Regions from separate parts of the Pseudomonas sp. S11P7 genome, predicted to be linked through region 2. Evidence: predicted binding sites of a transcription regulator. Region 2 holds the regulator's gene; each other region holds the start of a gene.
What was found. Region 2 encodes FliA, which starts transcription of late flagellar genes. Its sites were predicted from a motif close to CTAAAGTTTNNNNNNNNNNNGCCGNTAA; they were not measured.
Positions count from the first base shown of each region.

Region 1: a site for FliA is predicted at 1,400-1,427, ahead of flgM (flagellar biosynthesis anti-sigma factor FlgM). Genes of this name have one in related genera too.
Region 3: a site for FliA is predicted at 1,245-1,272, ahead of M0746_RS07090 (methyl-accepting chemotaxis protein). Genes of this name have one in related genera too.

Region 1 covers NZ_JALPKS020000002.1:965,716-967,981, forward strand. The annotation lists gene M0746_RS04440 (flagellar brake protein) at 1-432, opposite strand, end outside; gene M0746_RS04445 (flagella synthesis protein FlgN) at 521-988, opposite strand; gene flgM (flagellar biosynthesis anti-sigma factor FlgM) at 1,037-1,363, opposite strand; gene flgA (flagellar basal body P-ring formation chaperone FlgA) at 1,526-2,266, opposite strand, start outside.
Region 2 covers NZ_JALPKS020000002.1:3,837,266-3,839,531, forward strand. The annotation lists gene M0746_RS17630 (protein phosphatase CheZ) at 1-108, opposite strand, end outside; gene M0746_RS17635 (chemotaxis response regulator CheY) at 127-498, opposite strand; gene fliA (RNA polymerase sigma factor FliA) at 666-1,406, opposite strand; gene fleN (flagellar synthesis regulator FleN) at 1,403-2,233, opposite strand.
Region 3 covers NZ_JALPKS020000002.1:1,520,249-1,522,514, forward strand. The annotation lists gene M0746_RS07085 (Na+/H+ antiporter family protein) at 1-1,122, shown strand, start outside; gene M0746_RS07090 (methyl-accepting chemotaxis protein) at 1,317-2,266, shown strand, end outside.

The DNA.
Region 1 (2,266 bases), 2.9 Mb from region 2:
ACCCAGTTCAACGCTGACCAGGTCGGTCAGTTTAAGTGCGGCGCGGAAGGCGTTGCGGCGCTGGTGGTAAACCACTTCGGTCGGCAGCTCGCCGGTGTAGAAGCGGTCGCCGTTGGATTCTTCGATGTTCAGTGTGCCGTTGCATTCCCAGGCAATGCGTACGCCGTCATGAAAACCCTCGACTTTGAACGGCTCGCCGGCGAGCAGGAAGCGTTCGCCATCGCGCGGGATCATTTCGTCCAGAGCGATCGAGGCGCTGTCGCGGTCGACTTTGATCAGGTAGCTTTGAAAACGCTGGCTGCGCTCGTGGAAGGTGATGATCAGCGGATCGTGGCTGTCCTGCAGCTGGCGCAGGTTGCTGGAGATTTCCAGTGGCGTGGTGAGCACCTTAGGGGGCTGCGGAGCATCATCCGCGCTGAGGGCGTTGGACACGGTTTATCAATCTCCAGACAAAATATGACGACTAGCCAGCATTTTGCCAGCATGTTCCGCGGGTTGATAGAGCTGGCGCATCAACGGCTCATGCCTGGCTGAGCGGACGCGGTTTGGCGGGCTTGGCAAAAGTGCCGCTGGCGTCGTACAACGCTGGCGGTTCGCCCCCGGTGAGGATTTTCAGCTGATTGGCCGTGGTGGCCTGCTGAATGCGGATCGACTGGCCATTCTTGACGTTGGCTGCCTGGCATTGGGCAATCAGGTCGGTCAGGGCGTCGCCCTGGCGCAACAACTGCTCGCCAATGCTCGATTGCGCGGCCAGCTGTTGCAGGCCGTTGCGATCGGTCGACAGATTGAGGCTGGCGAGAATTTCGCTGCGCTTGCGGCCATGCTGTTCCAGCAGAATGATCAATGCTTGCTTGCGCGCCAGAATTTCTTCCAGCAGCGGCATGTCGCGACCGTGCAACGCGAGGGATTCGGTTTGCAGCAACTCCAGCAGTTCTTGCGCTGGAGCAAAGTCGTCGTTGATCAGTTGCAGTAAATTAGTGTCGTGCATGGCTGGCCTTGGGGTTTAAGCGTCCAAAAGCCTGGCGCCGGCAAAAGCCTAGCGCTGGGCTTCGAAGTTGAGCAGTTTGCTGGCTACACGGTTGCTGTCGACTTTATAGCTGCCATCGGCAATCGCGGCTTTCAACTCAGCCACACGGGCTTTGTCGACAGCAGGCTGATCGCGCAGCTTGTCAGTGACCTTCTGCAACTGTTGAGCCTCATTGCTGAGGTGTACCGACTCCCCGCTTTTGGCGGCATTGGCCTGCTCGGCCTGGGTATTCAGCGGCGCGGAAGGGCTGTTTTCAGCGCTTTCCTTGGCGTTGCTGGTACGTGTGCTGCCTGTCAGTGACGAGGAACTGTTCAAACGGCTGAAATCGATGACCATGATAAAAAACCTCTGGGAATTTGGACGCTTGCCATGTTTTCGGCTATCCCATGAAAAACTTTAGGCACATTTTTCCAATGCGCCGGGCTGCATCGCGGCATGTCCTGCTGCGACACAGTTTAGGGAAGCCGGGAGGTCCGCGCCAGTTTTCTCACAGGGCGTTCACATGGCCACTTCCACTTGTCCCGGCGCGGTGACCTGCGCCTTGATCACCCGTTGTGAGTTGAGGTTTTTTACCCGGATCTGTTCTTTCAGGCCGCCGTTGGCCAGGGCTTCGCCCGGCATGCGTACGGCCAGTGTCCCGCTGCGTGCAGTGATGACCACTTGATCACCCTTGCGAATGACTTCCGCCTGTTCCAGATGGACCTGGGTGATGACCTGATCGGCGACCGTTGGTCGGGTCAATTTCTGTCCGATCGCTTCGTCCACCGAAGTCAGAAAGCCTTGGTTGATCTGGCTGACGTCGCGCTCGCGCAAGGTCACGTCCTGCGGCTCGATAATGCCGGCGCGCTTGAGCGCACGCGTGGTCGTCACAATCTCGCGAAACAGGCGGACTTGAGCGGGTACGAACACCGTCCAGGGCGATGTGCCCTCGCAGCGAACCTTCACCGTGACCCGGCCCAAAGGGCGTGCCGGACTTTCCAGCGTCGCTGTCAATTCCTTGTCGCACATCGGCATGCGCATGCGCGGGTCGAGCTGGTTGACTTCGATTTCATAACGGCCTTCGGTTTGACTGCTCGTCAGATAGTCTTCTACGGTGAACTCAAGAAAGCCCTGAGTGACGCCGATAAGCATGTCAGGCAAGGTAACCGCATCAGCATTGGCAGGACTGCCAAAGAACAAGCAGCAAATGGCGCACGCACTGGCAAGCGCTCTGCGAAGAGGCGCTGTCAGGTGTCGGGA
Region 2 (2,266 bases):
TTGCACCGCGTCGCCGAACCTGCCTTTTTCGAGGCTTTCGACCAGTTCGACCGCGTGTTTTTTCAGGGTCGATTCAAAATCGCCCTGTGAAGATTCGTTATGCTCCATAGCTCCCCCGCGCGTTCATCAGCCGATGCGTTCGAAAATCTTCTCGATTTTGTCTTTCAACGCCTGAGCCGTGAAAGGTTTGACCACGTAGCCGTTCACACCGGCCTGAGCGGCTTCGATGATCTGCTCGCGCTTGGCTTCAGCGGTCACCATCAGCACCGGCAGGTGCTTGAGTTTTTCATCGGCGCGCACGTGGCGCAGCAGGTCGATACCGGTCATGCCCGGCATGTTCCAGTCCGTTACCAGAAAGTCGATGCTGCCGCTGTTGAGGACCGGAATGGCGGTTACGCCATCGTCGGCCTCGACGGTGTTGGTGAACCCAAGATCGCGCAGCAGGTTCTTGATGATCCGCCGCATCGTTGAGAAGTCATCAACGATGAGGATTTTCATGTCTTTGTTCAATTCGACCTCCAAGCAGTCTTAAACGCGCCCAGCACCTGGACGCGCCACTTCAATCAATTGGCGCAGCACTTAAAGTTTGTCTGGAGCACAACGGATCGAGACCGGCGCCGCTTACCACCGCACCAGCCTCGTTTCGCAGTGTCCCCACACTGCCTTCAGCGCGCTCGCCACTCCCCCAAACGCCCCCGCAAACGGGCCGCGCACTGGCTGTGTAACTGGCTGACCCGCGATTCACTGACGCCAAGGACTTCACCGATTTCCTTGAGGTTCAGCTCTTCGTCGTAGTACAGCGCCAACACCAGTCGCTCACGCTCCGGCAAATTGGCAATCGCGTCCGCCAGCGCCGTCTGGAAGCGTTCATCTTCCAGATCGCGTGACGGCTCCATATGAGCACTGGCGCCATCCTCGTGCAGCCCTTCGTGTTCGCCGTCCTGCAAGAGGTCGTCGAAACTGAACAGGCGGCTGCCCAAAGTGTCATTCAGAATCCCGTAATAATCGTCGAGACTCAATTGGAGTTCGGCCGCAACCTCGTGATCTTTAGCGTCACGGCCGGTTTTAGCTTCAATCGAGCGAATCGCGTCGCTGACCATCCGGGTATTGCGGTGAACCGAGCGTGGTGCCCAGTCCCCTTTGCGCACTTCATCGAGCATCGCGCCGCGGATTCGAATGCCCGCGTACGTTTCGAAACTGGCGCCCTTGCTGGCGTCGTATTTGGTCGACACTTCGAGCAGGCCGATCATCCCGGCCTGGATCAGGTCTTCGACCTGCACACTGGCCGGCAACCGTGCCAGCAAGTGATAGGCAATGCGCTTGACCAGTGGCGCGTAACGCTCGATCAATTCGTACTGCGCGTCACGCGCCGACTTCTTGTAAAGATTCATGCCACTGGCGGTCATATCACAGGCCCTGCGGTTTGCTGCACGAGACGCTCGACGAAAAACTCCAGATGGCCGCGCGGGTTGGCCGGCAACGGCCAGGTGTCGACCTTCTGCGCGATGGCCTTGAAGGCCAGAGCGCATTTGGAGCGTGGAAAGGCTTCGTAGACGGCGCGTTGTTTCTGCACGGCCTTGCGCACGCTTTCGTCATACGGGACGGCGCCGACGTATTGTAGGGCGACGTCAAGGAAACGGTCCGTGACCTTGGTCAACTTGGCGAACAGGTTACGGCCTTCCTGCGGGCTCTGCGCCATGTTGGCAAGGACGCGAAAGCGGTTCATGCCGTAATCGCGGTTGAGCAGTTTGATCAGTGCGTAGGCGTCGGTGATCGAGGTCGGCTCGTCACACACCACCAGCAACACTTCCTGCGCGGCGCGGACGAAACTGACCACCGAGTCACCAATGCCCGCAGCGGTGTCGATCACCAGCACGTCGAGATTGTCGCCGATGTCGCTGAACGCCTGAATCAGGCCGGCGTGCTGCGCCGGGCTCAGGTGGACCATGCTCTGCGTGCCGGACGCCGCCGGCACGATGCGAATCCCGCCCGGGCCCTGCAACAGCACGTCGCGCAATTCGCAGCGGCCTTCGATGACGTCAGCCAGCGTGCGTTTGGGGGTCAGCCCCAGCAGAACGTCGACGTTCGCCAGACCGAGGTCGGCGTCCAGCAGCATGACCCGACGGCCAAGCTCTGCCAGCGCCAGCGACAAGTTCACTGACACGTTAGTCTTGCCGACGCCACCTTTGCCGCCGGTCACCGCGATCACCTGTACGGGATGCATGCTGCCCATGTTATTTCTTTACCTTGTCTTGCATAGACGGAG
Region 3 (2,266 bases), 2.3 Mb from region 2:
GCTTTCGCTCTGGCGATTGCCAAGTCGGGCCTGGCCCACGCGCTGGCCGACAGGGCGCTGGCGATGGTTGACCGGCAACATTCGAGCGGCGGTGGCAACGTCAAATGGCTGCTGATCGGCCTGTTGTGGGTGGTGGCGATTGCTTCGCAGAACATACTGCCAATCCACATTGCATTCATTCCGCTGCTGGTGCCGCCACTGCTCTATGTGCTGACCAAGCTGCAACTCGACCGCCGCCTGATCGCCTGCGTCATGACCTTCGGCCTGATCACCCCGTACATGTTCCTGCCGGTGGGTTTCGGCAATATCTTCCTTAATGAAATCCTGCTGGCCAACGTTGCGCGCAGCGGCGTCGACATCAGCGGTATCAACATCACCCACGCCATGGGCATCCCGGCGCTGGGCATGGTTTTCGGCTTGGTGATGGCATTCGTCAGTTACCGCAAGAAGCGCGTCTACGATCTGGCGAAGATTGAGCAGGTCGAGCAGACCGCCGTGCATTACAACCCGTTGAGCCTGCTGATCGCCGGTGTGGCCATCGCCTCGGCGTTCGTCGTCCAACTGCTGCTGGATTCGATGATTATCGGTGCGTTGGTGGGTTTCCTGATCTTCTCGGTGTCCGGCATCGTCAAGTGGCGCGAGACCGATGACCTGTTCACCGAAGGCATGAAAATGATGGCGATGATCGGTTTCATCATGATCGCCGCCTCCGGTTTCGCCGAAGTGATGAAAGCCACCGGGCAGGTGCAGACCCTGGTTGAATCGTCGGCAGCGTGGATCAACCACAGCAAAGGCGTTGGCGCGCTGTTGATGCTGCTGGTGGGCTTGCTGGTGACCATGGGCATCGGCTCGTCGTTCTCCACCGTGCCGATTCTGGCAGCGATTTTCGTGCCGCTGTGCGTGCAACTGGGCTTCAGCCCGATGGCCATCGTGTGCATCGTCGGCACCGCCGGTGCGCTGGGCGACGCCGGTTCACCGGCCTCGGACTCGACCCTCGGCCCGACCTCCGGCCTGAACATCGACGGCCAGCATCACCACATCTGGGACACCGTGGTCCCGACCTTCCTGCACTACAACCTGCCGCTGCTGGCCTTCGGCTGGGTGGCCGCGATGGTCCTGTAAACCCCTGAACCCTGTGGGAGCTGGCTTGCCAGCGATGGCGTCGACACATTCGTTATTCGTCTTTCAGACACACCGCCATCGCGGGCAAGCCCGCTCCCACAGGGACACGCAGTGCCTGCTGACTCAACTTTTGCCCCGGCGTGCCGTTAAAGCCTTTAACCACGCCAACAAAATCAAAAGAGTGAGCCCCTACAATGCGCCTGAGCCTCAAGGCTAAAGTCCTGTCCCTCGCCGTTCTTCCGGTATTGCTCTTTGCTCTGGTCATCAGCCTGACCACGCTGTTCATCCTTCAGGAACAGGCGCGCAAGGAAGTCGAGCAAACCCGCGAGCGCCTGCTCGGCGACGCCAAAGCCACCCTGCAAAGTTACGTCGCCGTGGCGATGACCACGATCAAGCCGCTGTATGACGCTGCCGCGCCCGGCGACAACGCGGCGCGCGCGCAGGCGATCAAGCTGCTGTCGGGCATCCGCTACGGCAAGGACGGCTACTTCTTCGCCTACGACTCGGAGATCGTGCGCCTGTTCAAGGCCAACGACCCCGACGGCGTGGGCAAAAGCTTCAAGGACAACCGCGACCCGAATGGCGTCTACGTCAACCTCGGCCTGGTAAAAGTGGCGAAGGACGGTACGCACTACCTGCAATACAGCTCGCCGCTGCCAGGCAATGCGAAAGTATTGGTGCCGAAACTCGGTTACACCGAATACCTGGCCAAGTGGGACATGGCCGTCGGTACCTCGGTCAACCTCGACGGCATCGAAGCGCAAGTGGCGCAGGTCGAAGCCCAGGTCCAGGAACGCGTGCAAGGCGTGGTGCTGAGCATTGTCGGCGTGGCGGTGCTGGTGCTGCTGGTGATCGCCGCGGCGGGGATGCTGCTGGCCAACACCATCCTGCGGCCGCTGACCCTGATGAAAGCCAACCTCGATGACATCGCGGCAGGCGAGGGCGATCTGACCCGGCGCCTGAACATCACCAGCCAGGATGAACTTGGCGAACTGGCCGGCTCGTTCAACCGCTTCGTCGACAAGATCCACGGCCTGGTGCGGCAGATCACCGAAATGACCACGCAACTGACCGGGCTGGTGACTCAGGTGTCGGATCAGGCGCAGCGCTCGGATCAGGCGATGGAGCGTCAGCGTCACGAGAC